DNA from 3 places in the Rhizobium sp. AN73 genome. Region 3 is predicted to be linked to each of the others. Evidence: riboswitches for the same ligand, from Rfam matches in the RefSeq annotation. Region 3 holds a riboswitch; each other region holds the start of a gene.
What was found. A riboswitch is a leader RNA that binds a small molecule or an ion and turns the genes downstream of it on or off. The one in region 3 is predicted to bind thiamine pyrophosphate.
Positions count from the first base shown of each region.

Region 1: it holds a riboswitch for thiamine pyrophosphate, as region 3 does, so the genes downstream of both, RBH10_RS08055 (ABC transporter permease) here and thiC (phosphomethylpyrimidine synthase ThiC) in region 3, are expected to answer to the same signal.
Region 2: it holds a riboswitch for thiamine pyrophosphate, as region 3 does, so the genes downstream of both, thiB (thiamine ABC transporter substrate binding subunit) here and thiC (phosphomethylpyrimidine synthase ThiC) in region 3, are expected to answer to the same signal.

Region 1 is NZ_JARWME010000001.1:1,794,958-1,802,554, forward strand. It holds gene alr (alanine racemase) at 1-5, opposite strand, end outside; gene RBH10_RS08030 (Lrp/AsnC family transcriptional regulator) at 133-591, shown strand; gene thiD (bifunctional hydroxymethylpyrimidine kinase/phosphomethylpyrimidine kinase) at 812-1,609, opposite strand; gene thiE (thiamine phosphate synthase) at 1,606-2,268, opposite strand; gene RBH10_RS08045 (hydroxyethylthiazole kinase) at 2,255-3,007, opposite strand; gene RBH10_RS08050 (ABC transporter substrate-binding protein) at 3,010-3,954, opposite strand; gene RBH10_RS08055 (ABC transporter permease) at 3,951-4,736, opposite strand; TPP riboswitch at 4,865-4,967, opposite strand; partial or broken gene RBH10_RS08060 (pilus assembly protein TadG-related protein) at 5,150-6,438, shown strand; gene RBH10_RS08065 (alpha-glucosidase) at 6,516-7,597, opposite strand, start outside.
Region 2 is NZ_JARWME010000002.1:2,726,476-2,734,072, reverse strand. It holds gene RBH10_RS23255 (M48 family metalloprotease) at 1-1,097, opposite strand, end outside; gene RBH10_RS23250 (thiamine ABC transporter ATP-binding protein) at 1,406-2,122, opposite strand; gene thiP (thiamine/thiamine pyrophosphate ABC transporter permease ThiP) at 2,119-3,759, opposite strand; gene thiB (thiamine ABC transporter substrate binding subunit) at 3,779-4,792, opposite strand; TPP riboswitch at 4,831-4,941, opposite strand; gene RBH10_RS23235 (VOC family protein) at 4,987-5,379, opposite strand; gene RBH10_RS23230 (ABC-F family ATP-binding cassette domain-containing protein) at 5,473-7,299, opposite strand; gene RBH10_RS23225 (thiamine diphosphokinase) at 7,304-7,597, opposite strand, start outside.
Region 3 is NZ_JARWME010000002.1:2,886,805-2,894,401, reverse strand. It holds gene RBH10_RS23985 (P1 family peptidase) at 1-170, opposite strand, end outside; gene RBH10_RS23980 (thiazole synthase) at 249-1,022, opposite strand; gene thiS (sulfur carrier protein ThiS) at 1,027-1,224, opposite strand; gene thiO (glycine oxidase ThiO) at 1,193-2,197, opposite strand; partial or broken gene thiC (phosphomethylpyrimidine synthase ThiC) at 2,199-4,023, opposite strand; TPP riboswitch at 4,118-4,229, opposite strand; gene RBH10_RS23960 (acyl carrier protein) at 4,412-4,663, shown strand; gene RBH10_RS23955 (acyl-CoA dehydrogenase family protein) at 4,663-5,844, shown strand; gene RBH10_RS23950 (amino acid--[acyl-carrier-protein] ligase) at 5,849-6,757, shown strand; gene RBH10_RS23945 (DUF1839 family protein) at 6,764-7,597, shown strand, end outside.

The sequences.
Region 1 (7,597 bases), on a different contig from region 3:
TCCATGGTCGTTCACCCTCATTTTTATCATATGAGAGTATTGCAACGATTATCGAATTTCTTGGCTATTGTTCGAAGAAAATGCGATAAAATTTCAATCTACGCAACTTTCCTTGTCGTATTGGAATTTTCTATGTCGTCACTCGATGCGACCGACCGCCACATCATTCGCCTGCTTCGGCTCAACGCCCGCATCAGCAATGCGAAGCTCGCCGCGGAAGTCGGCCTTTCGGCCTCCGCCTGCCTTCGCCGGGTCGATATTCTGGAGCGGGAAGGCATCATCCGGGGGTATACGGCGCTCACCAGTGGCCTTGCGGGCGGCGAGGTGATCTCGGTCATCGTCCAGATCACGCTCGACCGCCAGACGGAGGATTTTCTCAACCGTTTTGAAAACGCGGTGCGGCGTTATCCGGAAATTCGCGAATGTTATCTGATGACGGGCGGATCGGATTATTTCCTGCGCTGCGAGGCGGAAAGTGCGGGTGATTTCGAGCGCATCCATAAGGAGATTTTATCTAAGCTGCCGGGGGTTTCGCGGATTCATTCGAGTTTTGCGATCCGCAATGTGTTGGCGACGCCGAAGGCGCGGTAGCGTCGAGTGTGGGGCTTACCCCCCTCTGTCCTGCCGGACATCTCCCCCTCAAGGGGGGAGATCGACAAGCGGCTTGCTCACCGCATTCAGTAAGCGACTGTATCGATAGTGAAACGGTTGCGAGGAAACGAGTGGCCGCCCCACCCGATCTCCCCCCTTGAGGGGGAGATGTCCGGCAGGACAGAGGGGGTGGCTGCGCACTCCGCGCCCACCAATACCTTCACCCCCACCACCGGTAAAAATGATGCACCGGCCCCCGACCCTGACCGACGGCAAGCCCCCGACCAGCATCGAGCGCCCCATTCAGATAATCCTTCGCAAGGCCAACCGCCTCCACCAAGTCATGGCCCATAGCGAGATGAGCCGTAATCGCCGCTGCCAGCGTGCAGCCCGTTCCGTGGTCGTTTTTCGTGTCCACCCGGGGTGCGGAAAGCGCCTGTACGGTGCCGTCTGCGAACAGATAATCCGTGCTCTGCGGCCCGTCGCCATGGCCGCCCTTGATGAGCACGGCTTTCGCGCCCGCCTTCAGGATCATCTCGGCCTGACGGGTGATCTCCGCCTCGGTGTCTGCAATCGGCGTACCGGTCAGAAGCGCTGCTTCGGGCAGGTTCGGCGTGACGATGGTGGCGAGCGGCAACAGGTCAAGTCGCAATGTCTCGATGGCATCCGCATGCAGCAGCCGGTCGCCTGAAGTGGCCACCATCACGGGATCAAGCACCACCGGCTGGGTTTGCAGCCGAAGCCGTGCGGCGATGGCCGCTATGGTTTCGATCCGTGAGACCATGCCGATCTTGACCGCATTTACGGCGAGATCGGAAAAAACTGCATCCATCTGCGCGACGATGGTGGCAACGGAAATATCCTCCACTGCCGTCACGCCTTTGGTGTTCTGGGCGGTGATGGCGGTGATGACGCTGGCGGCATAGGCGCCGAGCGCCGAAAAGGTCTTGATGTCCGCCTGGATGCCTGCGCCGCCGCCGCTATCGGAGCCGGCAATGGTCAATGCAATTGATGTCATGGCTGTCTCGCTTTCAGCGATGTGTCGATTGCCGCACGGAAGCCTTTGGTTGCGTTGGCAATATTGCCCGCCCGGAATATGGCCGAGATGATCGCGACGCCATCCGCGCCAGCGGCGATGACGGACGGCACGCGGGCAAGATCGATGCCGGCGATGGCGCCCACCGGCATTTCCGGCCGCCATTCGTGCAAAAGGGCGCGCAGCATTGTAAAACCGTCGATACCGACCGGCTTGTCGGGATTGATCTTGGAGACCGTTTCGAACACGCCACCGATGCAGGCGTAATCGGCAGGCATGGAGGCGGCCCGTTCGGCATCGGCCCGGTTCTTGACTGTGAGGCCGATGATCGCCTTTTCGCCGAGAATGCGTCTGGCGGTTTTGGCGTCCATGTCGTCCGCACCGAGATGCACTCCGTCCGCACCAGAGGCGAGCGCTACATCCACCCGGTCGTTGATGACGAGCGGCACGCCGGTGCCGGCGATGGCCTCGTGAATGGCGCGGGCGTTTTCGATCATTTCCCGGGTCGAAGCGTGTTTGTCGCGATATTGCAGGATGGTCGCGCCATTGAGTGCGGCAGCCAGAGCAAGCTCGGCGAGGGGCGCAACATCGCCGAGGCTCGCATCGACCAGCGCGTTGAGGCGGTAATCAACCTTGTTCATGCTCGATCCTTGCATGTTGTGTTATCTCCTCTCCGGAAATTTCGGAAAGCGCATCCAGAAACGCCGGCTCGAACGTGCCGGGGCCTTTGGCATTCTTTGCTGCCAGTTCGGCTGCCACTCCTGTGACGGCAAGGGCGGAGGCCGCGGCCGTCAACGCATCTTTCTCCACCGCCATGAAGGCGGCGATGACACCCCCCGAAAGGCAACCGGTGCCCGTCACCTTCGCCATCCACGGGTGGCCGTTGACGATTCTGACACTACGGGTGGCGTCGCGCAGTTGATCGACCGGTCCGGTCTCTATCCTCACCGCATTCGCAACATTGCCGATGAGGCTCATTTCGGCGCTGTTGCCGCGAACGATGGTCGGGCCAAGTGCGATCAGGTCACGCGCAAATGCCAGCCGCGATGGCGAATAGTCGCAATGTACAGGATCCAGAATCCACGGCTTGCCCGCTGCACGGGCGATCTCGACGGCAAACCGGATGACTTTGCGCCGGTCTGCATCGAGCGTGCCGAGATTGATCGTCACCGCATCGGCTTTCGTCACGAAAGCGCCGATTTCCTCGAGCGAGGTGGTCATCGAGGGAATGCCACCGACGACAGTAATGCCGTCGGCGGTGAATTTCTGCACCACGGTGTTCATCAGGCAATGCACGCGCGGGCGCACCTGCCTCACCCTTTCGAGGATCTCTGCGGCCTTTGCCGCTGTGGGAAAGTCTGTCGTCGAGGTTCCGTTCATGGTTATTGCAGCTCCACGGCGATGTCTTCGGCCGTCGGCGCCTGCTTGATCAGTTGCATGTCTCGCATGAATTCACCGAATCGGGCGTAGCGGGCGCGATCGAGTGCGGCCGGACGCTTGGCGAAACGCGCCAAGGTGTCGAAAAACGCCTGCTTGTTCAGCGCGTCGTCAAGGTTCGGATAGGCCTTGATGAAAAGCTGCCAGGATTCCTGCGGATGATTGGTGATGAAGATCGCGGCCTGCTCGACGGCGGAGAGGAAACGCGGCAGGCGGTTGTCCTTGGCAGAATCGCGGTGGGTGACGAAGATCAGCTCATCATAGGCGGGTACGCCATGTTCCTCGGGGAAAAACGAGCGGCCTTCGTGGCCCTCAAGTTTCATCTGCGTCAGTTCGAAATTGCGGAAACCGCCAAGCGTCGCATCCACCTTGCCTGCGATCAGCGAAGGCGAGAGCGAGAAATTGACGTTGACGAGTTCCACATCGTCTTTCGTCAGTCCGTCCTTCTCCAGCATCCGCTTCAGCATCGCATCCTCGAAGCCGGAGACGGAGAAACCGACCTTCTTGCCCTTCAGGTCCTTCAGGCTCTTGATCGGCCCATCGGCCAGAACGGTGACGGTGTTGAGTGGCGTTTCGACCAGCGTTCCGAAACGGACGAGCGGCAGCCCGGCATCGTGGTCGAGATAAAGGTTCGGCTGGTAGTGAACGCCGATATCGGCCTGTTTTGCCGAGACGAGACGCGGCACGGCGGATGGGTCCGCAGGCGGAACCAGCTCAACGTCCAGCCCCGCATCTGTGAACAGGCCGCGTTCCTTGGCGATCACCATCGGAGCGTGGTCCGGGTTCACGAACCATTCCAGCAGCACGGTAAGCTTGTCGGCCGCCTGCGATTGCACGGGCGCAAACACGCTTGCTGCCGCGACGACGAGGGAAAGAAGAGTTCGTTTCATGGTGCCGAAAATCTCCGCAAATGTTTGAAAGGAATGAGGTGTTCTGTTTCTTTGGCCCAGGGGGCCAGATTGGCTGTCGCCCGGTCGACGATAAGCCGCAGCAGCACGGCCATAACGGCGAGTATGGCCATGGCGGCAAACATGGTGTCGGTCTGCATGCGGGCATTGGACTGGATCATGACGAAACCGAGCCCGGAGGATGCGCCCACCCATTCGCCGATGACGGCGCCAAGCGGGGCGAGCGGTGCGGCGACCCGCAGCCCGGAAATGAGCGAGGGAAGCGCCAGCGGCACGCGCAGCCGGGTGAGGATTTGCCAGTGGCTCGCCTCCGTCAGCGAGGCGGCATCGAGGATCGTGCGATCCGTGCGGTTGAGACCGTCGGTGAAGGCCGATGCGACGGGAAAAAAGATGATGATCGCCGTCATGACCACTTTCGAGGCCATGCCGAAACCGAACCACAGCACGAGTATGGGGGCGAGCACGAAGACGGGAAACGCCTGCAATACGAGAATCATGGGCCAGACGAGGCGACCAAAACGCGGGATGGCTGCAATTGTAAAGGCAACCAGAATGCCGGCGGTGATACCGGTCGCAAGCCCGACGGCCATTTCGCTGAGCGTCACCATGGCCTGTCCGAACAGGAAGCCCGGCTGGCGCTGGAACGCGGCGGCGACATCGGCGGGCGAGGGCAGGATGTAGCGGGGTGGCGCAAACAGCCAGATACCCGCCTGCCAGATGATTAAAAGAAGAACGACGCCCTTCAGCGCATGGGAGGCACGCATCGGCCGGACCTCAGACGTAACCGTACCGTATAGGAAAGGCAGGAGGTTTCAGCATCATCATTCGGTCTCCAGCTGTGGCGATCACGGAGATCCGGGCAAAGCGGAGAAGAGAAAGGGCGGCACCTCAAAAGCGCGACAGTTTCCGTTCCTACGCCGGCATGACCCGGATCAGGTTCAAGGGTCCGGCTCATCGCCATCTCAGCACCGTCAGGTGCTCCCCTCGGAAGAGACTGATTTGCTAGGAGGGTTTTGAAGTAATGTCAACTTTGAACTTTAACGCGAATACGGGCTGATTTGTCGAATGCATATTAGTTATTGATTATATTAAGTTTATCAAAAATTAGTTATCTATTGAAACCGCTTTTTCAATTCCGCTGTATTAGTTTCCGCTTCCAGAATGGTTGGGGGCGAACTTGAAAAACTTCTGGCAAGAGAAATCGGGAAATTTTGGCATTCTTACCGCGTTGCTCATGGTGCCTCTGTGCGGGGCTGCCGGTGTGGCGCTTGATGTTACGCGTGGCATGTCGGTCAAAGCCGATCTGCAACAGGCGGCGGATTCCGCAGCACTTGCGGCAGTCGCAGATATGTCCGCAAGTGTTCAGGCGGCAAAGAAGATGTCGGGCGACGGTGTCATTAACGTCGGCAATGACGAGGCGCGGGCATTCTTTGATGACAACCAGCGGGGAAATACCGATTACAGCATTACGTCTGTCGATGTCTCGGTGACCAAGCACGGTAATGTGGTCGAGTCATCCGTCAGCTTCAAGGCATCGGTAAGCACGACACTCTCCGGGGTTCTGGGCAAGGATTTCATCTCGGTTGGCGGCACGGCCACGGCGAAATATGAGACGGAAACCTTTAGCGATTTCTATCTTCTGCTGGACAATACGCCTTCCATGGGAGTGGGCGCCACACCCCAGGATGTTGCCACCCTGGTTGCGAATACGAGCGATCAGTGCGCTTTTGCCTGTCACATCGTGAAAGACGGCGTGGCGGACCCGAACAGCTATTATTTCAAGGCCAAGAAACTCGGAGTTACGACGCGCATCGACGTGGTCGCCAAAGCAACCGCCAGTCTGATGGATACAGCGAAAACCACCCGCAAAAGCAGCAATCAATATCGCATGGCTGTTTATACCTTCGGGGAGCGGGCGGAGGACACGAAGCTGCTTGAGGTCGTTCCGCTGACCTCGGATCTGGAGACTGCGAAGAAAAAAGCGGGTGAAATCAACCTGATGTCCATTCCCTATCAGGGATACAATAACGACCAGCAAACCGACTTCGACCGCGCTCTGTCCCAGATCGGAGATAAGGCCGGAACCTCGGGCACGGGCGCAAGCTCGGCAAACCCGGACAAGGTGATCTTTTTCGTTTCAGATGGTGTTGGCGACAGTTACAAGCCCTCCTCCTGCACGAAAAAACTGACGGGGGCCGCTGTCAGGAGCCGATCGACATCAAGGCCTGTACGAAGCTGAAAGAAAAGGGTTTTCGTATCGCCGTGCTCTATACCACCTATCTGCCGCTTCCGACGAATGACTGGTACAATAGCTGGATAAAGCCCTTTCAGTCGGAAATCGGCTCGCGCATGCAAAGCTGTGCTTCCCCGGGACTGTATTTCGAGGTGAGCCCATCACAGGGTATCAGCGACGCGATGACGGCTCTGTTCAAGAAAGCCATCACATCGCCACGCCTGACGGGCTGATGACTACCTGTTGAAACATCTCTCGAACGCCGCAATATTTGCGGCGTTTTTTGCAGGGATGGCAGGAAGGTGATGCTTCAACCGAGACTGCGAAGCTGTTCAAATAGCGCAGCAAAGGGCGTCCCGGCGCGGTAGAAGACGGCCGGCTGGCCTATCGGAGCATCAACGGTGATTTCGCGCCCGCCCGCATGCCGCGCACCGCTCCACAGATGTACCCATTCTCCTTCGCCCGGAAGATAAAGCGTGCGCTGGGTTTCCCCTGCCTTCCACACGGGTGCGACGAGCATTTCGGCACCATAGAGATAGCTGTCCTGAATGGCATAGGTTTGCCGGTCGTTCTCGTAATGCAGGAAAAGCGGGCGCTGCACCGGCAGGCCGGTTTGCGCCGCTTCCGTGGAGAGCGATTTCAGATAGGGCGCGAGTGCGACATAGATCGCCGTCATGCGGGCGAAATGGCCAAGAACTGTCTCGTCCTGATCGATCTGGAGATTTTCGCGCGGGCGGTTGCCCTCATGCGTGCGCATGACCGGGGTAAAGGCGGCCATTTCCGCCCAGCGCATGATGAGTTCCGGCGTTCTGACATTGCCGAACAGGCTGGTGTAACCGCCGATATCAGAATGGTGATAGGCGTTGCCGAGAAGGCCGGAGGACAGCGCACCGCAGATCACGGTAACCAGACCATCATGGCGGGAGAAATCGACGGACTGGTCGCCGCCCCACAGCAGTGGGCAATGGGCTTGCACGCCCGTAAAGCCCGCCCGCATGAAGAACAGCGCCTCGCCGGTTTTGCCGCGGCTTTCGATGGCCTTTGCATTGACTTCGGCCCAGAGTGTCGGCCAGGCATTGTGCATCAGCTTGGCGTCGATGCCGTTCGACAGCGTGATGTCGATCGGCAGATATTCGCCGAAATCGGCCATCCAGCCGGAAAGGCCGAAATCCAGCATATTCTTGCCGATGATCTCTTCGGCAAACCAATCGGCTGCGGCCGGATTGGTGAAATCGACCACGCCGCAATCGAACTCGCCAAAATCCACCAGCGCCGTCTTGCCGTCCGCGCCGGTGGCGAAATAACCGGCCGCCTCGGCCACGGGGAAAAGCGGGCCGTCGACGCAGAGATAGGGGTTCACATACCCCAGAAAGCGGATGTCCTGATCGGCAA
Region 2 (7,597 bases), 160 kb from region 3:
ATCTGCGTTTCCTTCACGGTTTCCGGCATCAGACCGGCAACCCAGCCGCTGGTCAGGTAGTTGGCAAGAGTGGTCTGCTTCGGATCGGCCACGCCGTCGAAACGGATCGCCACATCGCCCGGCCCCGTCGCAAGAACGGCCTCCACCTTGTTATCGATGACGAAACCTTCCGGCACATCGAAGCGGATACCGAGCGTTCCGTGCAGGAACGTCTGGCCCCGGACATAACCCTCCTGCGGGCTGTCGCCGTAAAGCAGGCCGTCTATGCCATCCAGAAACCAGTCACGACCACGATCCCCTACCTGGCCTTCCTGGCCGAAGGCGCGGGCGTGCCGGCGCGCGAGCTCGATGCGCTGCGGTGTATTGGGATGGCTGGAAAGGAAGTCGAGGCTCTGGTCGTTCTCAGGATCGGCAGAGGAAAACCGCGCATAGGCCGCCATGGAATCCAGAAAACGCGGCGATGCGTAAGGGTCGTAACCGGCTTCGCCGAGCATACGCACACCGATCACGTCCGCCTGCAATTCCTGCTGGCGCGAAAACGCCGCGAGCCGCAGCTTGCCGCGTGCAAGCGCCTGCTTGCCGGCGAGATCGCTCGACAGCACTTCGGCGACCACGCGGCTTGCAATCACCTCCGCCTCCTCCCGACGCTGGCGCTCGATACCGTGGTTTGCAGTGACATGGCCCATCTCATGCGAAAGCACGGCGGCCACTTCCGAAGCGTCATTGGCAAGCGCCAGAAGCCCGCGTGTCACGTAAAGATATCCGCCCGGCAGCGCAAAGGCGTTGATAGCCGGCGAGTTGAGGATGGTGATGCGATAGGATTGCTGCGGATTTTCCGACACCGCCGTCAGCGCGCCGGCGATGCGGGCGACAAGCCGCTCCGTCTTGGCATCGCGATATTCGCCACCGTAACTCGCCACGATGCGCGGATGCTCGCGCGCACCCATCTGGGCGCGGGGATCGTTCTTCTGCACCTCTTCCACGGTCTGCGGATTGTCCGACGGACGCAATGTGGACTGGTAGGCCGGGCTGAAGAGAGACTGGCACGACGACAGGAACACAGCGGTCGCCGTCAGCACGGAACAGGCAGCAACCATCCTGCCCGAACGGCGAAGGCCTGAACGGGAGAAGAGCCTCCACTGTGCAGTCATGCTATTTCTCATTCTGTATGCCTGCCCCTAACGTTCCTGATCATCCGTTAATTGCAGACCAGAATAACAGATCTCGCCCCAACGAGCCATGAATGTCGAAACGGTAAAAACGATCCATCAAGTCCGGAATATTCCTGAAGAACGCAATAATTCTCGTCTTTTCTCGGGCAACAACTTGAAACTGGCAAGTGCAAATTAGCGCCATTGAAGTTATCTAAAGCGATTGCCAGCGAGGCGCGTCGAAAATAAGGCGATCAGCCGTTCAGAAAACTGTCGACCGCCTTCACATTTTGTGTGGCGAAGAAATCTGCGGTCGATCCGGCATAGACAACGCGGCCGCGATCAAGAAAAACCACCCGCTGCGCCAGCTTTTTTATGTCGTCGGGATGGTGCGTGACAATAATCGCCGTATTTTTTGTTTCGGCATGCAAGTCGAGAAGCAGGGAGGTCATGCCCGCCCGCAGCCCCGGATCGAGCGCGGCGAAAGGCTCGTCGAGCAACATGACCGGTTTTTTCCTGACCAGCGCACGCGCCAGCGCCGCCCTTTGCCTTTCCCCGCCGGAAAGCGTTCCCGGCAAACGTTTGCCAAAACCGATAAGACCCACGCGTGTGAGCGCCATGTCGATCCTTTGCCTGTCTTCCGCCTGCAATTTCAGCCCGGGGCTGACACCAAGCGCGACATTGGTGAAGATATCGAGATGGGCAAAAAGATTGTTGTCCTGAAAGATCAACGAGACCGGTCTTTCGGAAGGGTCCAGCGCCTTCATATCCTGTCCGCCGATCACCACTCGGCCGGAATCGGGCACTTCGAAACCGGCAACGAGATTGAGGAGCGTTGACTTGCCCGAACCGGATGCACCGACGACGGCGGTTATCTGGCCTTGCGGGAATGTACAATCAAGATCGAAATCCTGCGTCCCAAGCCGCAGCCTGACCTTGTCCAGTTCCACTGCAAAATCATCGCCTGTCATATGCTCGCCCTTGCTGATTTCGCTTCTCTGGATTGCGATTGCCGTGAAACGCCACCTGCGGCAAGCAGCAGGCAGACCACACCGAGAAGGAAAGCATATCCGGCGGCATCATTGGTGCGATAGCTGCCCATATTGCTATAAACCAGCCATGGCAAGGTGACGAAATTTTCCGATCCGAACAGGGCAACCGCCCCGAGATCGCCAAGCGACAGGGCCATGGCGAAGGAAAACGCCATGAGCAGTGGCCGCCACAGAACCGGCAGATCGGCGAACCGCAGCCGCGTCAACCCTTGAAGCCCGAGACTGGCGGAGAGCCGACCGGTCCGCAAAAAGTGACTGGTGAAGGCCGGCTCCAGCACCCGCATGGCAAGCGGCAGCGCCATCAGCATATTGATGAGCGCCACGAGAACGGGAGCATAGAAGCTGACATCACCGAATGGCCGCAACAACAGGAACCAGCCGCTTCCCAACACGACGGGCGGCACAAGCAGCACCAGCGACGACCCCGCCCCGAGCGTGGCGGAAAGGAAGCGCAAGGGCCGGGCCACGCGCCGTCTGGAACCCACGGCCTGGCGCGCACTTATGATCGCCATGCAGCAGAACACGACGAGGATTGCGGAGAGCGCCGCGATTGCGAGACTGGTCGCTGCAGCACGCAGGAAGATCGGCGCGGACAAGAGGCGTGGCAGATCGGCCCTCAAGCCTGATATGGTTATCGCGGCAAGCGGCAGGCCGATCAGCAGGATTGCAAAAATAATTGCAACCCCGTCCCATAGGCGGGCGCCGACGCTTTTGTCGTCGAAACGACGAACGGGACGGCCAAGCGACACAATTTCCGCCTCAGGCGAAGGCAAAAAGGCAAGAAGGCCGAGCAGTATTGCCGTGAGAACAATCTGCAGAACCGAAAGCGCGATTGCCCGCTGCGGATCAAAATCGAACCGTAGTGCCTGATAGATCGCCACCTCCAGCGTCGTGGCCGCCGGCCCACCGCCCAGCAGAAGAACGAGCGTGAAGCTGGTGGCGCACAGCATGAAGATAAGCCCGGCAATGCCGGGAACGAGACGCGAGACGGCAGGCCATTCGATGAAGCGGAAAACCGAGACCGGTCCCATGCCGAGGCTTGCGGCCATCCGCCAATATTCGCCCGGAATGCGTTCCAGCCCGGCCAGCATCAACCGCACCGCGAGCGGCAGATTGAAAAACACATGGGCAATGAGAATGCCGGAAAGGCCATAAATACTGAAAGGCTGATCCGCACCGGCAAAAACAAGAGCCGCGTTCAAAATACCCTGTCTGCCCCAGATGGTGATGATGCCGAAAGCACCGACGATGACCGGCAGCCCCATCGGCACCGCCATCAGCCTGATGATCCAGATCCGCCCCGGAAAGTCTCGCTGCCGGGAGAGTGCCAGCGCCACCGGCAAGCCGAGAACAATCGATAGAACAGTGGAAAGCGTTGCCTGATAAAGCGTGAACCGCAGGATGCGCAGCGTATAGGCATCCATGATGCCGGCAGCGGATGCGCCGGCATCGAAAGACAGGAGAGCCGCAACGGCAAGCGCCATGAACAGGAAAATGGCGACAAAGGCCGCCGTTCCGAAAATGATCGACCACCTGTAATCGCGACGCAGCATCATGCGCGGGCGTGCCTCTTCGTCAGTTCATGCTCATGGCCGCAAGCCATTCATCGATCCAGGCCTTGCGGTTCTTCGCCACCTCTTCCGGGTCCATCAGGAAGGTCTTCTGCGGCACGACGAGTTTGGAAAACGCCTCTGGCAACGGCGTCGACGTTGCCGCGACCGGCATCATCCAGTTGTTTTCGGGAATGGCATCCTGAAAACCTGATGTCAGCGTGAAAGCGAGGAACTGTTTCGCCAGTTCTTTGTGCGGCGCGTTTTTCAGAAGGCCGGATACCTCGATCTGGATATAATGCCCTTCGGAAAAAGCTGCCGCCTGATAACGATCCGTCTTTTCCGCGACCATGTGGTAGGCCGGCGACGTGGTGTAGGAAAGCACCATCGGCACCTCGCCCTTGGTGAAGAGGCCATAGGATTCCGACCATCCCGGCGTGACGGTGAGAATACGCTTCCTGAGCTTCGCCCAGGCCTCCGGCGCCTTGTCGCCATAAACGGATTTCACCCACAGCAACAGACCAAGGCCCGGCGTGGAAGTGCGTGGGTCCTGAATGGCGATCTTCTGTGAGGGATCGCCTTCGACGAGATCCTTGAGGCTCGTCGGCGGATTTTTTATCGTCTGCGTGTCGTAGACCACTGCGAAATGACCGTAATCATAAGGGACGAAAACATCGTCCTTATAGCCGCCTGGCACCTTGGCCGCCGATGCATCGATGCCGCTGGCGTCGAAAAGACCGGTCTGTTTCGCTTCCGCGACAAGATTGGTGTCGAGACCGACCACGACATCCGCCTTGGACCCGGCCCCCTCGAGCTTCAGACGGTTGAGCAGCGCCACACCATCGGCCACGCCGACGAAATTGACCATGCAGTCGCAGACCTTTTCAAAGGCCTCCTTCACCTTGGGGCCGGGACCCCATTCGGAAACGAAGCTTTCATAGGTGTAGACGGTCAGTTCCTGTCTGTCCTGCGCAACGGCAAGAGCGGGCAGAAACAGCGAAGCGGCAACGAGGGAATTCAGGAAAAGACGACGTCGCACGGGTACCTCCTCAAAAACGATAAGGGAAATAGCCGCTTGCCTTGAAGCCGTCTAATCCCTCCGCCGGTATGAACCGGATCAGGTTCTTCGGGTTGGCAAGCCTCTCAGCCTTTTGCACGCAAGCACAAAAGACACCCCGTTAGATCATGATGATGATGTAGTCCCGCCGTCTCTGATTGGCAAGATGGCCGCTGTCAGGCCTGGGCCGTCATATGGACCAGTTCCCAGACATGACCGTCGGGATCCTGAAAGCTGCCGGCATACATGAAGCCGTGATCCTGCACGGGTTTCCAGTTGCTGCCACCGGAGGCAAGCGCCGTCGCGATCATCCGGTCGATTTCCTCGCGGCTTCCCGCCGTCAGACAGGTCAGCACCTCGGTGCTGCGCGTCGCATCAGCGATATCGCCATTGATGAAATCGCGAAAACGCTCTTCCTGAAGCAGCATCACGAAGATGTTCTCTTCAACGATCATGCAGAGCGTGCGGTCATCCGAATATTCCGGATTGAAGCTGAAACCGAGTGCCGTGAAGAAATTTCTGGATGTCTCGATATTCTTGACGGGCAGGTTAACGAAGATCATGCGCATTTTCTGAACTCCTCCGAACCGGCATAGAAAACGGCAATTCCGCCTCCCTGTCAAAGGCGGATGAAGCGTCAATCAACAAAGCGCGCTTCACCTTCAGCCTTCCAGTTCCTCGCGCAGCATCTCCAGCTCCAGCCATTCCTCTTCCATGGTCTCGAGCTTTTCACGCAGCTTCGTCATTTCCTTCGCCAGCGTGTTGAAGGTAGCCGGATCCTTGGTGAAAAGATTGGGATCAGCCATGCGCTCCTCGCGCTTGGCGATTTCGCCTTGCGCCTTTTCCATCTCCTTCGGAAGATTTTCGAGCGCGAATTTCTGCTTGAAGGAAAGCTTGCCTTTGGCTTTTAAAGGGTCCTGCGATGCGGAGCCCGAAGATGCCGCCTTTGCCTTTTCCTGCTTCTCAGCCTTGCGTTTTTCTTCGGCTGCGCCCTTGCGCTGCGCCATCATGTCCGAATAGCCGCCGGCATATTCGATCCAGCGCCCGTCCGGCTGGTCCGGATTGGCGGGCGCAATGGTGGAGGTGACGGTACGGTCGAGAAAATCGCGGTCGTGGCTGACCAGAATGACCGTGCCGGAAAAACCAGCGACGATTTCCTGCAACAGATCGAGCGTTTCGATGTCAAGATCGTTGGTCGGCTCGTCGAGGATCAAGAGGTTGGTCGGCCGCGCCAGAATACGTGCCAGAATAAGGCGAGCACGCTCACCACCAGAGAGGTTGCGGATCGGCGTGCGGGCCTGTTCCGGCTGGAACAGGAAGTCCTTCATGTAACCCGTGACATGCTTCAATTCGCCGTTGACCAGCAGATTGTCGCCGCGCCCGTCTGTCAGATAATGCGCAAGCGTATCGTTCGGATTGAGATCCTCACGCTTCTGGTCGAGCGTCGCGATCTCCAGATTGGTGCCGAGCTTCACCGTGCCGCTATCGGGCTGAAGCTGGCCGGTGAGCATCTTCAAAAGCGTGGTCTTGCCGGCACCATTCGGCCCGACGAGACCAATGCAATCGCCGCGATGCACCCTCAGCGAAAACGGTGCGATGATCACGCGCTCACCGTAAGACTTGGTAATGGCATCGGCTTCGATAACCAGCTTGCCGGATTCCCGCACTTCCGCAGCCGTCGCCTGCACAGAGCCCTGCGGTCCCTTGTGACCGCGATAGTCCGCGCGCATGGCCTGAAGCTCACCCACGCGGCGCATGTTGCGCTTGCGTCTCGCCGTCACGCCGTAACGCATCCAGTGTTCTTCGCGCTCTATCGCCTTGCCGAGCTTGTGCTGCTCCAGCTCTTCCTCTTCCAGCACCTTGTCGCGCCATTCCTCGAAATGCGCAAAACCGCGGTTGAGACGGCGGGACTGGCCGCGATCCAGCCAGACGGTCGAAGTCGAAACCTTCTCCAGAAAACGCCTGTCGTGCGAAATCAGCACCAGCGCACTGCGCGTCTGCTGCAATTCGCCTTCAAGCCATTCGATGGTGGGCAGGTCCAGATGGTTGGTCGGCTCGTCAAGCATCAGAATATCGGGTTCGGGCGCCATGACACGGGCAAGGGCCGCACGCCGCGCTTCACCGCCGGAAAGGCTTTCCGGATGTTCCTGTCCCGTCAGGCCGAGATGCTCGAGAAGATAGGTGACACGATAGGGATCATCGCCAGGTCCAAGCCCCGCCTCGGCATAGGCCTGAACGGTGTTGTAATCGGCGAAATCCGGCGCCTGTTCCAGATAACGGATGGTGGCGGAGGGATGACGGAAAACCTCGCCCGACTGCGCCTCGACCAAACCGGCGGCAATCTTCATCAGGGTCGACTTGCCCGAACCGTTGCGTCCGACAAGGCAGATGCGGTCGCCCGGCTCCACCTGAAGATTGGCACCGTCGAGCAGCGGGGTCACGCCGAAGGTCAGCTTGATGTCATCGAGTTTCAAAATTGGGGGTGCCAAGGCGTCAGGCTCCGGTCAGATCATAAGGGCGGGCGAGGACGATGGCTTTGCCGCTTTTCAGCGAAAAATGCACAGGGCCGCCATTCGCGACATTGGAAATAGTGCGGGAAGAGCCGAAAGCAAGCGCGAAATCCTCAAGCGGATAACGCACATTGCCGATATCGAGCCCCGCAAGGTCGGTAAACCCGGCAACGGAAAACAGCGAAGCGGGCGGCAGATCGAGATCAAACGAGCCGGCGAGCAGCGGGCGGGCCTCCTCTTCACCGGAGGTCAGCGTAACCTCCAGACCGCGTTCGGC
Region 3 (7,597 bases):
TCGAGCAGGCCAGTATCGCGCCCGCCGGGAGCCCCGCCGAGAACCGAACCCGAGGCGATTGCGGGCTTGTCGAAAACAATCGCGGTAACGCCGGAGCCGAGCGAAAGATCGGTGACATTGCCGACCGAAACGCCAGCGATATCCGTCAGAAGATTGTTGCGTGCCACCATGCCGTTCCCCTTTCTTCCGGTATCCCGCCACCACTGGATACTGTCAACGCAAAACCTCCGACACCGAGGAAAGACCGGTCAGGAGAAAACCGCCGTGCCAATCACGGGTGTCGACGGAGTGGCCATATCTCTCGGCTCCAGCGGCCCGGCCATAAACGCCTGATGACCGGCCTCTATGGCACGGGCGAAAGCCTCCGCCATGGCGACAGGATCACCTGCACCCGCAACCGCCGTGTTGAGCAGAACGGCATCGTAACCAAGTTCCATCACCGTCACCGCATGCGAAGGCCGGCCGATACCGGCATCGACAATCAGCGGCACCTCGGGAAAACGCGCCCGCATCGATTTCAGCGCTGTCAGGTTGAGCGGACCCATGGCGCTGCCGATCGGCGCGCACCAGGGCATCAGCACCTTGCAACCGGCATCCAGCAGCTTTTCGGCCACGACAAGATCATCAGTCGTGTAGGGAAAGACTTCGAAACCATCGTCGCAGAGAATTTTCGCCGCTTCGACGAGCGCAAAGACATCGGGCTGCAACGTGTCGTGATGGCCGATGACCTCCAGCTTGATCCAGTTGGTATGAAAAACATCGCGGGCCATCTTCGCCGTCAGCACAGCTTCCTTGACGGTGTGACAACCAGCCGTATTGGGCAGGATATAGCGATCCAGTTCGCGGATCAGCTCGAAAAACTGACCACCCTTCTTGCCGCCCGCGGTTTCCCGACGCAGCGAAATCGTCAGAATATCCGTATTGCTGGCCCGCACCGCATCGGCGAGCACGGCGGGAGACGGATAACGCGCCGTACCGAGCAGAAGGCGGGAAGAGACCTCACGGCCATAAAGCGTCAACATGGCCTCAACCTCCCTGCATCGGTGAGAGGATTTCGACACGGTCGAACGCCTTCAGTTGATAATCGGAGCGTTCATCCGAATGCACCAACTCGCCATTGACCGCCGTCGCCAGCCAGTCGCCTTCGTAGTCGAGGCTGGCAAGCAACCCGGCCAGCGTTTCAGTGACGAGATCAAGCTCGTCGCCATTCACCAGAAGTTTCATGATCCTGTTCCTTTCCAGAAATATTTTGGCAGACGATATCAGCCGCCCGCTGCGCCATCGCCGGTGACAGCAGGAAGCCATGCCGGTGTGCGCCGTTGATGAAGATGGTCCGACCGTCCTCGGTGACATCAGGCAGATTATTGGGGTAAGCCGGACGCACGCCCGTTCCCGTCTCGATGATTTCCGCTTCCGCGAAGGCCGGATGCACGGCATAGGCGGCGTTCAGGAATTCCATCATCGAGCGGGCGGAAATGGCGCCCGCATCCTCCGTCTCGATCATCGTCGCGCCCACCATGAAGCGACCCGGCTCACGCGGCACGATGTAAAGCGGAATACGCGGATGCAGCAACCGGACCGGACGCGACAGCGAAACTTCCGATGTGGCGAGATAAAGCATCTCTCCCCGCACACCGCGAAGGTTGGCAATCTCGCCCACCGCCGCAGGGCCAGTGCAATCCACCACCCGGTCGAAAGGCTGTTCATCCACCGAAACGCCTATATGAAACCGCACGCCCAAACAGCAGAGCCGCTCATGCAATGATTTCAGCGCAAGGCGCGGATCGAGATGCCCCTCGCCCGGGAAATAAAGCCCGGAGCGGAACCGCCCGGCAAGATCGGGTTCCAGTGCAGCGATTTCGCCCTCATCCACCCACTGGTATCCAGTGGTTCTGGACGCGAAACGCGAAAGCTCTGCTTTGTCGCGGGCCGGTGCGACGACCAGCGTGCCGTGTCTGATGACAAGGCCGGGGGTCGCCTCATCCCACCAGTCGAGCGCCGCCTGACCGAGCGTTAGCACCGCTTCCTCCGCACTCTCACGTTCGCACCAGGGCGCGAGCATGCCGCCGGCGTACCACGACGCGCCGCGAGAGGGTTCGGCATTGCGCTCCGAAACCTCCACGGTAACGCCGCTGCGCGCCAGTTCGAAGGCCGCCGTCAGACCGGCGACCCCCGTTCCCTTGACAAGGACACGCATGCTACTGGCCGTCCACCGGGGTGGCGAGCGGCATATATAGCTCGCCACCTTCCTTGAAGCGCGCGGCCATGGCCTCCAGCCCCTCCTTCTGCGCCTCGGCGCGGATATCGTGGGAAATCCGCATCGAGCAGAATTTGGGACCGCACATGGAGCAGAAATGCGCAACCTTGTGCGCCTCCTTCGGCAATGTCTCGTCATGGAAGGAACGCGCCGTATCCGGGTCCAGCGACAGGTTGAACTGGTCTTCCCAACGGAATTCGAACCTTGCGCGCGACAGCGCATCGTCCCGTACCTGCGCGGCCGGATGACCTTTGGCCAGATCGGCGGCATGCGCGGCGATCTTGTAGGTGATGACACCGACCTTCACGTCGTTACGATCAGGCAGGCCGAGATGTTCCTTCGGCGTGACGTAGCAGAGCATCGCCGTGCCGAACCAGCCAATCATCGCGGCTCCGATGCCGGAGGTGATATGGTCGTAACCGGGGGCGATATCGGTCGTCAGCGGCCCGAGCGTATAGAAGGGCGCCTCGCCGCAGGTCTTAAGCTGTTTGTCCATATTCTCCTTGATCTTGTGCATCGGCACATGGCCGGGGCCTTCGATCATGACCTGGCAGTCCTTCGCCCAGGCGATCTGCGTCAGCTCGCCGAGTGTCTCCAGTTCCGCGAACTGCGCCGCATCGTTGGCGTCGGCGATCGAGCCGGGCCGCAGGCCGTCACCAAGCGAGAAGGAAACGTCGTAAGCGCGGCAGATGTCGCAAATCTCTTCGAAATGCTCATAGAGGAAGCTTTCCTTGTGGTGATGCAGACACCACTTCGCCATGATCGAACCGCCGCGCGACACGATGCCGGTGACGCGGTTGACGGTGAGCGGGATGTAATGCAGCCGCACCCCGGCATGGATGGTGAAATAATCGACGCCCTGTTCCGCCTGTTCGATCAGTGTGTCGCGGAACACCTCCCAGTTCAGGTCCTCGGCAATGCCGTTGACCTTCTCCAGCGCCTGGTAAAGCGGCACCGTGCCGATCGGCACCGGCGAATTGCGGATGATCCATTCGCGGATATTGTGGATGTTGCGCCCGGTCGAAAGATCCATGACGGTATCGGCACCCCCAGCGGATCGCCCAGACCATCTTCTCCACCTCTTCCGCCATGGAAGAGGTGACGGCGGAATTGCCGATGTTGGCGTTGATCTTCACCAGGAAATTACGGCCGATAATCATCGGTTCGAGTTCCGGGTGATTGATATTGGCGGGAATGATGGCGCGGCCCGACGCGACTTCCTGACGGACAAACTCCGCCGTCACATAATCGGGGATCTGCGCGCCAAAACTCTCGCCATCGCGGATCAGCTTCTCTTTCGCAGCTTCACGTCCGAGATTTTCCCGGATGGCGATGAATTCCATTTCCGGCGTGATGATGCCGGCCCGCGCATAGGCAAGCTGCGTCACGGCCTTGCCCCCCGTCGCCCTGAGCGGCTGATGGCGCACGGAAAATTCCGGCGTCAGGCGCTCGCCGGTCGCAAAGCCGTTATCCTCCGGTTTGACGTGACGCCCGTCGTAAGCGGCGACATCGCCACGGGCCACGACCCAGTCGTGACGCAGGCGCGGCAAACCCTTTTCAATCAGAACGGAATGCGTGGGATCGGTATAGGGCCCGGAGGAATCGTAGACCGTGACAGGCGGTTCGCCCGCCGTCGGGTGCACGGCGATTTCGCGCATCGGCACGCGAATATGCGGATGCAATATTCCGGGCTTATGGACTTTCGTGGAGGCGGGATGTGGCCCGGCTGTGACCGAAAGCGGGATATTCTTGGCAACGATATTCATCATGAGGCTCCAAAGTTTGACAGTGGAGACCCAGTTCGAGCCGGAATGATGGAAAATACCGAAGCGTCGACAGCGCAAGTCACACGCAATCCGACCCTCGGTCTTTGCACCGTCCCTACGCCAGTATGAACTGGATCAGGTTCAACGGGTCACTGCGCATGAAAGCAGAATCTCAGCCCCTTGACGGGACACCCCTGGTGAATGACAGACAGGAAAAGACACCGCCCGACATTTGTCAAGGGCGCTGATGTGTGCCTGGCAAAGGTAACGAATGACACATGCAGCCGTTAGTCGTAATTAACCTAACGGTTTAGGCGAATATTATCGTTTTCAAATTAACGATAAGCACAAACCATCCTGATGTTAAATTCATGGGAGATAAGTCGGAATGAATGCGACTATTCGTGAAATACTGGCAAAATTCGGCCAGCTTCCTACACCTGTCGATACGATCGAAAATGAAGCAGATCTTTATGCAGCCGGTCTTTCTTCCTTTGCATCGGTGCAATTGATGCTGGGTATCGAGGAAGCTTTTGATATCGAATTCCCGGACAACCTCTTGAACCGCAAGTCGTTTGCCAGCATCAAGGCCATTGAAGACACCGTTAAGCTCATTCTGGATGGTAAAGAGGCCGCCTGATGAATGTGACCGTTGCGCCGCAGGAAGAAACGCTGTCCGCGCGCGCGGGCCGCGTCGCGGCAATTGCCGCCAAACACGCGGACGAGGTGGACGTCACCGGTCGCTTCCCCGAGGAAGCCGTCAACGCGCTGAGACAGGAGCGTCTGCTCGGCATACAGGTCCCGTCCTCCCTTGGCGGTGAAAGCGCGTCCATACAGCAAATCGCCGATATCTGCGCCCGGCTTGGCCAGGCCTGTTCGGCAACGGCGATGATTTTCGCCATGCATCACATCAAGGCATCGAGCCTTGTGGAGCATGGCGAGACAAGCCCATGGCATGCGGGCTTCATGAGCCGCATCGCAAGCGAACAGCTTCTGCTCGCCTCGGCGACCACCGAAGGCGGCATCGGCGGTAATCTGCGCAATTCCATCTGCGCGATTGAGGTCGAAGGGGAATTTTGCCGGCTGGAAAAGGACGCCACCGTCATTTCCTATGGCAGCAATGCGGATGCCATCCTCATCACCTCGCGCTCCCACAAGGATGCCGCACCCGCCGATCAGGTGATGACCGTCTTCCTGAAAAATCAGTACACGCTCGAGAAAACCCATATCTGGGACACGCTCGGCATGCGCGGGACCTGTTCGGACGGCTTCCTGTTCCGCGGCGAAGCGCCAGCGGTGCAGATCTTCCCGAAACCATTTGCGGAAATCGCCGCCCAATCCATGCTTGCAAGCTCCCATCTCCTGTGGAGCGCCGTCTGGTACGGCATCGCGTCGGATGCGGTACTGCGCGCCCAGTCCTTCGTCAGAACGGCGGCACGCAAGTCGCCCGGTGTCACGCCGCCCGGCGCCATCCGCCTTGCCGAAGTCTCCACCAAGTTGCAGGTGGTCAAATCCAACATCATTGCCGGCATCAAGGCTTACGCCGACACCAAGAGCGACCCCGACAAGTTGATGTCGATGGCCTTTGCTGTCGCCATGAACAATGTGAAGATCTGCTCTTCGGAAACCATTCTGGAGATCATCGACCATGCGATGCTCGTCTGCGGCATCATGGGTTACAAGAACGGCACGCCTTACAGCCTTGGCCGGCATCTTCGCGACGCACACTCCGCCCGCCTGATGATTTCCAACGATCGCATTCTCGGCAATTCCGCCAATCTCCTGCTGGTTCACAGGCAGGACACCAGCCTCTTGGGATAAGACCATGGACATGCAAACATCGTTTCTCGATCGACTGTTCGAAGAAGGCCTGCTGATTGAAACGGGTGTCGATGGTCTTTATGGCCGCAGCGGCCAGTTCGAGGACGTCATTGCCGCCTTCGAACGGCTGATCGACCGCACGGGCGGCGCTGACGGCGCCGAAGCGATCCGCTTTCCGCCCGGCATCAACCGCGCCTATTTCGAAAAGAGCGGTTACATGAAAAGCTTCCCGCAGCTGGCTGGCACGGTCCATTCCTTCTGCGGCTGCGAGCTCGACCATATAAGCCTTCTGAAATCCATGGATGAGGGCGGCGACTGGACGAAGGACCAGAAAGCCACCGATATCGTGCTGACGCCGGCCGCCTGTTACCCGCTTTATCCGACGATTGCCAAGCGCGGCGCGCTGCCTTCCGGTGGCGGTCTCTACGACATTCAGTCCTATTGTTTCCGCCATGAGCCTTCCAAGGACCCGGCGCGCCAGCAGCTTTTCCGCATGCGCGAATATGTGTGCATGGGCACGGAAGCCAATGTGACCGAATTCCGCCAGACATGGATGGATCGCGGCGTGGCGATGATGGAGGCCGTGGGCCTCGATGTGACCATCGATGTGGCCAACGATCCCTTCTTCGGCCGCGCCGGCAAGATGCTCGCCAACAACCAGCGCGATCAGAACCTGAAATTCGAATTGCTGATTCCCGTGACATCCGCCACCAACCCGACGGCCTGCATGAGCTTCAATTACCATCAGGACGCCTTTGGCCAGAAATGGGGTTTGAACCTCGACAATGGCGACGTGGCCCACACCGCCTGCGTCGGTTTCGGCCTTGAGCGCATTGCGCTGGCACTTTTTGCCCATCACGGTCTGGATGTGAAGCAATGGCCTGCAAAAGCCGTGAAAACACTCTGGGGCTGACCATTCATGCGGCAGATTTTTTCAGGTCTCGATCCCAAAAACCATGTGCAGCATCCCCTTCATTCGTCGGAGAGAATGTGGCCGGAGACCAATTGCTACATCGATTTGTGGATCGAGGTGCTGGCCGCAAAGGGGCTACCGCCTGAAGCCATGTTCGGTTTCACCCTGACACAGGATTTCGAAGGCGACCAGTTCACCTTCTTCAAGGTGCCGCTGGAAGATCTCGAAGCGCTCTACGGCGTTCGCGCCACCGAGCTTGCGATCTTCGACCGGGTGGAAAACCACATAGAGGCGCAGCTGGAACGCGGCCGCATCTGCCTGATCGAGATGGACAGCTTCTATATGCCCGATACCCACGGGGTGAGCTACCAGAAGGAACACGGCAAGACCACCATCGCCATCAACCGGCTCGATTTGGCGAACCGGGAACTCGATTATTTCCACAATGCCGGCTTCTTCCACCTGTCGGGCGAAGACTTTGATGGCCTGTTCCAGCATCACCTGCAAGAGGCCGATCCACCATTCCTGCCCTATACCGAATTTGCGAAATTTGCGGACAGCAATCCTTCGCCGGCGCATATCCGCAGGACGGCCGAACGGCTGCTGAAATTTCATTTTTCAAGACGGCCCTCCGCCAACCCGGTGCGAGCTTTTGCAAGCGTGTTTCCGGCCCAAGTCGAAAAGGTCGCCGACAGGCCCTTCGGCTTTTTCCACAAATACGCCTTCAACACGCTGCGCCAACTGGGCGCCAATTTCGAACTGGCAGCAAGCCACCTCGAATGGCTGGACAAGGACGGGTTTTCTGAAGCGAGAGACCACGCGCTGCGCATCTCCGAGGTC